2 linked regions of the Rhodospirillum rubrum ATCC 11170 genome follow. Each later gene encodes a partner of the first gene's protein in a complex. Links are inferred from orthologs where the notes say so. Each region holds a gene or a part of one and is shown on either strand. Other genes may lie near its edges.

Region 1 (3,551 bases):
GGCGTTCCCCGGAAAACAGCGGCAGTCCGAAGGCCAGGGGATCCCATTTATGTTTTGGGTGGCCGGCAAAGGACGCCCGGCTTGCTAGGTCAAGAAGCCAGCTTTCTGGGGGAACGGGATCACGAAGCCGGCGCTTGTCATCGCTTGAACTGCGCGCGATGACCCGCCGGGGTTCTGGTTTTCGCCTTGCCATGATAGAGCGGTCCTTTTCGTCTTTATCATCCTCTACGGGCCGCTCTTGGGGCGCAACCCCTTAAAGGTCGCATCGAAATCCGTTGGGGAGACTCGCGTTCCCATCGCCGCCGCGCTTCTTGAAGCCGGGGGAAAAGCAGGGGCTTTCGTTTGACAGGGAAGGTCCCTCGCTCTATCTCTTCGCCTCGGATCCCGGGCTTTCGTTTCCGTTCCGGGGGCCTTTGCCTGCCCGTCACCCTGACCTTCGAGGTACGCATGTTCGGCGCCATTGCCCGGCGGCTTTTCGGATCTGCCAACGACCGTATCGTCAAAAGCCTTGTCAAAACGGTCGCGGCCATCAACGCCAAGGAAAGCGAGGTGCAAGGTCTGTCCGATGCCGACCTCGCGGCCCGCACCCCCTGGCTCAAAAGCCGGCTGGCCGAGGGGGAAACCCTCGACGATATTCTGGTCGATGCCTTCGCCACCGTGCGCGAGGCCGCCAAACGCACCCTGGGCCAGCGTCATTACGACGTGCAGCTGATGGGCGGGCTGGTTCTGCATGGCGGCAAGATCGCCGAGATGCGCACGGGCGAGGGAAAAACCCTGGTCGCCACCCTGCCGGTCTATCTGAACGCCCTGACCGGCAAGGGCGTTCACGTCGTCACGGTCAACGATTATCTGGCCAAGCGCGATGCCGAGTGGATGGCGAAGGTTTACCGCTTCCTCGGCCTGACCGTCGGCGTCATCATCCATGAGCTTGATGACGGCGGCCGCCGCGCCGCTTACGCCTGCGACGTGACCTATGGCACCAACAACGAACTGGGCTTCGATTTCCTGCGCGATAATATGAAGTATCGCCTGGAGGACATGGTCCAGCGGCCCTTCGCCTATGCCATCGTCGACGAGGTCGACTCGATCCTGATCGACGAGGCGCGCACGCCCTTGATCATCTCGGGTCAGGCCGAGGACAGCTCGGCCCTCTATCAGGCGGTCGACAAGCTGATGCCGCGCTTGGTACCCGCCGATTACGAAAAGGACGAAAAGGCGCGCTCGGTCACCTATACCGAGGAAGGCTCCGATCACATCGAGGAACTGCTGCGCGAGGCCGGTCTGCTGGCCGAGGGCAATCTTTATGAAACCCGCAATGTGACGGCGCTTCACCACGCCACCCAGGGCCTGCGCGCCCATACCCTGTTCGAACGCGATGTCCATTACATGGTGCGCGACGACAAGGTGGTGATCATCGACGAGTTCACCGGCCGCGCCATGGAGGGGCGGCGCTTCTCCGATGGTCTGCATCAGGCCCTTGAAGCCAAGGAAGGCGTATCGATCCAGCCCGAGAACCAGACCCTGGCCTCGATCACCTTCCAGAACTATTTCCGCATGTATCCCAAGCTGTCGGGCATGACCGGCACGGCCTTGACCGAAGCCAACGAGTTCATGGAGATCTATGGGCTGGCGGTGGTCGAGATCCCGACCAACCGGCCGATGATCCGCAAGGACAAGGACGACGAGGTCTATCGCACCTCGCGCGAGAAATACGAGGCGATCGCCAAGCAGATCGCCGAATGTCAGAAGCGCGGCCAGCCGGTGTTGGTCGGCACGACCTCGATCGAAAAATCGGAATATCTGGCCGAGCTGATGCGCACGACCACCAAGGTCAAGCCGCAGGTGCTCAACGCCCGTTACCACGAGCAGGAAGCCTTCATCATCGCCCAGGCCGGCGTTCCCGGGGCGGTGACCATCGCCACCAATATGGCCGGCCGCGGCACCGATATTCAGCTGGGCGGCAATCTTGATATGCGCATGGCCCGCGAACTGCCTGCCGACGCCACGCCCGAGCAGCGCGCCGCCAAGGAAGCCGAACTGCGCGCCGACATCGAGAAGAAGAAGGCCCAGGCCCTGGCGGCCGGCGGCCTTTACGTGATCGGCACCGAGCGCCACGAAAGCCGGCGCATCGACAACCAGCTGCGCGGCCGCACCGGGCGACAGGGCGATCCCGGCGGCTCGAGCTTCTATCTGTCGCTCGACGACGACCTGATGCGGATCTTCGGCTCCGAGCGCATGGATAGCATGCTGCGCAAGCTGGGGCTGGAAGAGGGCGAGGCGATCGTCCACCCCTGGGTCAACAAGGCCCTGGAAAAGGCCCAGCAGAAGGTCGAAGCCCGCAACTTCGACACCCGCAAGAACCTGCTGAAGTTCGACGACGTGATGAACGACCAGCGCAAGGTGGTCTACGAGCAGCGCCGCGATCTGATGGTGACCACCGATGTCTCCGAGACCGTGGCCGATATGCGCCAGGAAGTGATCGAAGACATCGTCCATGCCCATATCCCGCCCAAGGCGATGCCCGAGGAATGGGACAGCGCCGGGCTGGCCGAGGATGTGCGCCGGGTCTTCGGCCTTGATCTGCCGATCATCGACTGGGCCTCCGAGGATGGCATCGCCAACGAGGAGATCCTTGAGCGGCTGACCAAGGACGTCGAGGCCAAGATGGCGGCCAAGGAGGCCGAATACGGCGCAGACGTGATGCGCATGGTTGAAAAGAGCCTGCTTTTGCAGATTCTCGACGGCATGTGGAAGGAGCACCTGCTTCATCTCGAACATCTGCGCCAGGGTATTTCGCTGCGCGCCTTCGGCCAGCGCGATCCGCTGAACGAATACAAATCCGAATCCTTCGAGATGTTCCAGACCATGCTCTCGGATCTGCGCGAGCGGGTGACGATGACCTTGGCGAATGTGCAGTTGCGCATGGATCCGCCGCCGCCGCCGCCCGAACCCCAGGGCTTTGCCGAGCACGTCGAACCCGAGCCGGCGATCGGCGGCGGTGGGGTGCCGGGCGTCGCCCCGGCGGCGACGGACCGCGAGGCCGGCCATCCCGAAACCTGGGGCAAGGTGGCGCGCAACGAGCTTTGCCCCTGCGGATCGGGCAAGAAGTACAAGCATTGCCACGGGGCGATGGGCTGAGGCCACGGGTTTTCCTTCGGCGGACCGCACAACAGGTGCGGCTTCGCCGAAGGGAACTGCCCCGAGCGGCCTTTTAGCCGGCTTTGCCTGTTGACCACCCTCGGCCAGGGCGCATACTGATCCGACGATACTGGGAATGGGGTCTCCCGAAACCGCCGAAAGGCTGATGACTCCTACCGCGTAGAAATGCGTGGTGGGACCTTGTGACAACCCGCCATGCCTGCCAAGCAGGAGGAGGCGGGTTTTTTTATGCCCGCCCGGTCCCCATCCATCGGAGGTAAGTGCGCAGCGCCATGACCTATTTATTCGTCGCCGCCGGGGGAGCCCTGGGCTCGACCCTGCGCTATTGGCTTTCGGGGTTGATCGCAGGCGCGATCGGCCAAAGCTTTCCCTGGGGAACGCTGGTCATCAAT
Region 2 (3,289 bases), 2.8 Mb from region 1 along the record:
CGCGGCCGCCGCTGGCGCCACCGAGTAGGAGTGAGCGAGATGGCTGAGACGAGCAAGACCGTCGTGGTCACCCAGATCGGCAGCCCGATCGGACGTCGGTCCGATCAGCGCGCCACCCTGATCGGGTTGGGCCTGAACAAGATGAACCGGACGCGCGAGCTGGAGGATACCCCGGCGGTGCGCGGGATGATCGACAAGATCGCCCACCTGGTTCGCGTCGAAGACGTTTGAGGTAGGGCTTCAAAGCTATGAAACTGAACGAGCTTCGCGACAACCCGGGTGCGACGAAAAACCGCATCCGCGTTGGCCGCGGCATCGGGTCGGGCAAGGGCAAGACCGCCGGCCGCGGCGTCAAGGGTCAGAAGTCGCGTGAAGGCGTGTCGATCAATGGCTTCGAAGGCGGGCAGATGCCCATCTATCGTCGCCTGCCTAAGCGTGGGTTCAACAACCCCACCCGCAAGAGCTTCGCGGTGGTCAATCTGGATCGTATCCAGAAGGCCATCGACGCCAAGAAGCTTGACGCGACGGCCGTGATCACCGAAAAGGCCTTGATCGAGGCCGGTTTGGTCCGTCGTTCCCAGGATGGCGTTCGCCTTCTTGGCAAGGGCGAGCTGAGCGTCAAGGTGGCGATCGAAGTGGCTGGCGCCTCCGCCACCGCCCGCGAGGGCGTGGAGAAGGCCGGCGGCACGCTGACCGTCACCGGCGCCGCGGCGGAAGCCGCTCCGGCCGCCGTCTAAAAGATTTCCGGCCTGGGGGAGGGGGCGTCGCGCCGTCTCCCCCGGGCCATTCTTCCGCTTCGAGGCGTTTTCAGGGAGGGTCGGCCGCCGACCCTGCCTGAAAACCGCTTCAGATTTTCATTGGGATGAACGGCTGTCCGTCGCCATGGTTTGGCCGTCGCCTTCGATTGGCGTCGTGAACGGGTTGAAGCCGCTCTGGCCGACGGGAGCATGACGGATGGCGTCCGCCGCCGAACAACTCGCCTCTAATATGAACTTTGGCGTTTTCGCCAAGGCCACCGAGCTGAAGAAGCGCATCTGGTTTACGCTGGCGGCGCTGGTCGTTTATCGGGTGGGCACCTATATCCCGCTGCCCGGCATCGACCCCCAGGCGATGGCCGATGTCTTTTCGCGTAATGGCGGGGGCATCCTTGGCATGTTCGACATGTTCGCCGGTGGCGCGCTGTCGCGTATGACCATCTTCGCGCTCAACATCATGCCCTACATCTCGGCCTCGATCATCATGCAGCTGATGACCTCCATCAGCCCGCAGCTCGAAGCCCTGAAGAAAGAGGGCGAGTCGGGCCGCAAGCGCATCAACCAGTACACCCGCTATCTGACGGTGCTGATCACCGCCCTGCAGGCCTATGGCATCGCCGTTGGCCTGGAGAGCATGACCAGCTCGAGCGGGGCGGCCGTCCACGATGCCGGCATGTTCTTCCGCTTCACCACCGTCGTCACCCTGATGGGCGGCACGCTGTTCCTGATGTGGCTGGGCGAGCAGATCACCGCGCGCGGCGTCGGCAATGGCATTTCGCTGATCATTTTCACCGGCATCGTCGCCCAATTGCCCCATGCCTTGGTCGGCATGCTGGAATTGGGCCGTACCGGGGCGCTGTCGCCCGCCGTGATCCTGGGTATCCTGGTTCTGGCCGTCGGCGTCATCGCCTTCATCGTTTTCATGGAGCGCGCCCAGCGGCGGATTCTGATCCAGTATCCCAAGCGCCAGCAGGGCAATAAGATGTATGGCGGCGAAAGCAGCCATATGCCGCTCAAGATCAATACCCCGGGCGTCATCCCGCCGATCTTCGCCAGCTCCATTCTGCTGCTGCCGATGACCGCCGCCCAGTTCTCGGCCGGTCAGGGCCCCGAGTGGCTGACGACGATCACCACTCTGCTTGGTCACGGCCAGCCGCTTTACATGGCGCTCTATGCCGCTTTGATCGCCTTCTTCGCCTTCTTCTATACCGCTGTCGTCTTCAATCCCGAGGATACGGCGGAGAATCTGAAGAAGTACGGCGGGTTCATTCCCGGTATCCGGCCCGGCCGCAATACCTCGGAATACCTCGACTATGTGCTGACCCGCTTGACGGCGGTCGGGGCGATCTACCTGATCTTCATTTCGATCCTGCCTGAATTTCTGATCTCGAAAGTCGGCGTGCCCTTCTACTTCGGTGGCACCAGTCTGCTGATCGTGGTCACGGTGACGATGGACACGGTCGCGCAGATTCAGTCTCACCTGTTGGCCCATCAGTACGAGGGCCTTATCAAGAAGTCGAAGTTGCGGGGGAAACGCGGATGACGGGCAAGCGCGTCATTTTCATGGGACCGCCGGGGGGCGGCAAAGGCACCCAGGCTCAGCGCCTTGAGAAGAAGTACCAGTTGAAGCAGCTTTCCACCGGCGACATGTTGCGCGCCGCCGTGGCCGCCGGCACCGATCTTGGCCGTCAGGCCAAGGCGATCATCGATGCGGGCAAGCTGGTTTCCGACGATATCATGGTCGGCATGATCGCCGAGCGAATCGACGAGACGGATTGCGCGAACGGTTTCGTTCTTGACGGATTCCCGCGCACCGTTCCCCAGGCCGAAGCCCTTGACGTCATGCTTGCCGACAAGGGTCTGAAACTCGACGCGGTGATCGAATTGCGGGTGGATGATTCCATCTTGTTCGATCGCATCCGCAAACGGGCGGCCGAGGCCGACGCGGGTAGCGTTCGCGCCGATGACAACGAAGACACCCTGCGCAAGCGCCTTGATATCTATCACGGCATGACGGCGCCCATCCTGCCTTACTACGGGCAGAAGGGCCTGCTTCACGTGGTCGACGGCACCTTGCCGGTTGACGCCGTGACCAGGGAACTTGAGGGAATTCTTGGCGACTGCTAAGGGGGCTTACCGAGGTTGACTCAGGCGGGATTGTCCCTATAATCCCGCGCCTCGGTTTCCCTTACGGGCCAAGGCTGCGCGAGACCGCGTTTCGCGTTTTTTTTTAGTGTTCGAGACGACTTGAAACAGAGTTAGGGAGTACGGGCCTTGGCGCGTATAGCTGGCGTAAACATCCCGTCGAATAAGCGGGTATGCATCGCTCTGACCTATATCTACGGCATTGGCCGGACGAAGGCGGGCGAAATCTGTGAGCGGACCGGCATTGCCGAAAACCGCCGGGTGAATGATCTTTCCGACGACGAAGTCGTTCGGATCCGTGAAATCATCGACTCCGAATACAAGGTGGAGGGTGACCTCCGCCGTGAGGTGGCGATGAACATCAAGCGGATTATGGACCTGGGCTGCTA

The links.
Region 2: the proteins of secA (region 1) and secY are in contact, whole or in part, in a crystal structure (PDB 3DIN), measured with the Thermotoga maritima proteins. The link is inferred for Rhodospirillum rubrum ATCC 11170 from one-to-one orthologs. Residues at the interface, in WP_004082002.1 of Thermotoga maritima: Glu261, Ala262, Arg263, Lys300, Ala301, Arg302, Thr303, Ile304, Ile305, Leu323, Tyr324, Asp325, Pro326, Val329, Ser330, Tyr333, Ile336, Lys340, Phe345, Val349, Glu363, Phe364, Tyr374, Ser375, Gly376, Gly377, Glu393, Ile395, Thr482, Ser483; in WP_004081795.1 of Thermotoga maritima: Glu108, Gly109, Glu110, Glu111, Ala236, Glu237, Arg238, Arg239, Ile240, Thr241, Ile242, Gln243, Tyr244, Ala245, Arg246, Arg247, Val248, Thr249, Gly250, Arg251, Arg252, Val253, Tyr254, Gly256, Ala257, Ser258, Thr259, Tyr260, Leu261, Pro262.

The regions. Positions count from the first base shown.
Region 1 is NC_007643.1:289,814-293,364, forward strand. Bases 103-3,338 are described here. They hold secA (preprotein translocase subunit SecA), read left to right. Parts: upstream 103-447; coding sequence 448-3,138; downstream 3,139-3,338. Other genes in these bases: RRU_RS01230 (hypothetical protein), read right to left, coding at 103-193. Outside these bases: more of RRU_RS01230, read right to left, coding at 1-102; fluoride efflux transporter CrcB, read left to right, coding at 3,432-3,551. UniProt on the Escherichia coli protein: Required for protein export, interacts with the SecYEG preprotein conducting channel.
Region 2 is NC_007643.1:3,096,368-3,099,656, reverse strand. The notes cover bases 153-3,126. They hold secY (preprotein translocase subunit SecY), read left to right. Parts: upstream 153-954; coding sequence 955-2,298; downstream 2,299-3,126. Other genes in these bases: rpsM (30S ribosomal protein S13), read left to right, coding at 3,030-3,126; RRU_RS13775 (adenylate kinase), read left to right, coding at 2,295-2,882; rplO (50S ribosomal protein L15), read left to right, coding at 249-737; rpmD (50S ribosomal protein L30), read left to right, coding at 153-231. In the rest of the region: rpsE (30S ribosomal protein S5), read left to right, coding at 1-28; more of rpmD, read left to right, coding at 40-152; more of rpsM, read left to right, coding at 3,127-3,289. UniProt on the Escherichia coli protein: The central subunit of the protein translocation channel SecYEG. Consists of two halves formed by TMs 1-5 and 6-10.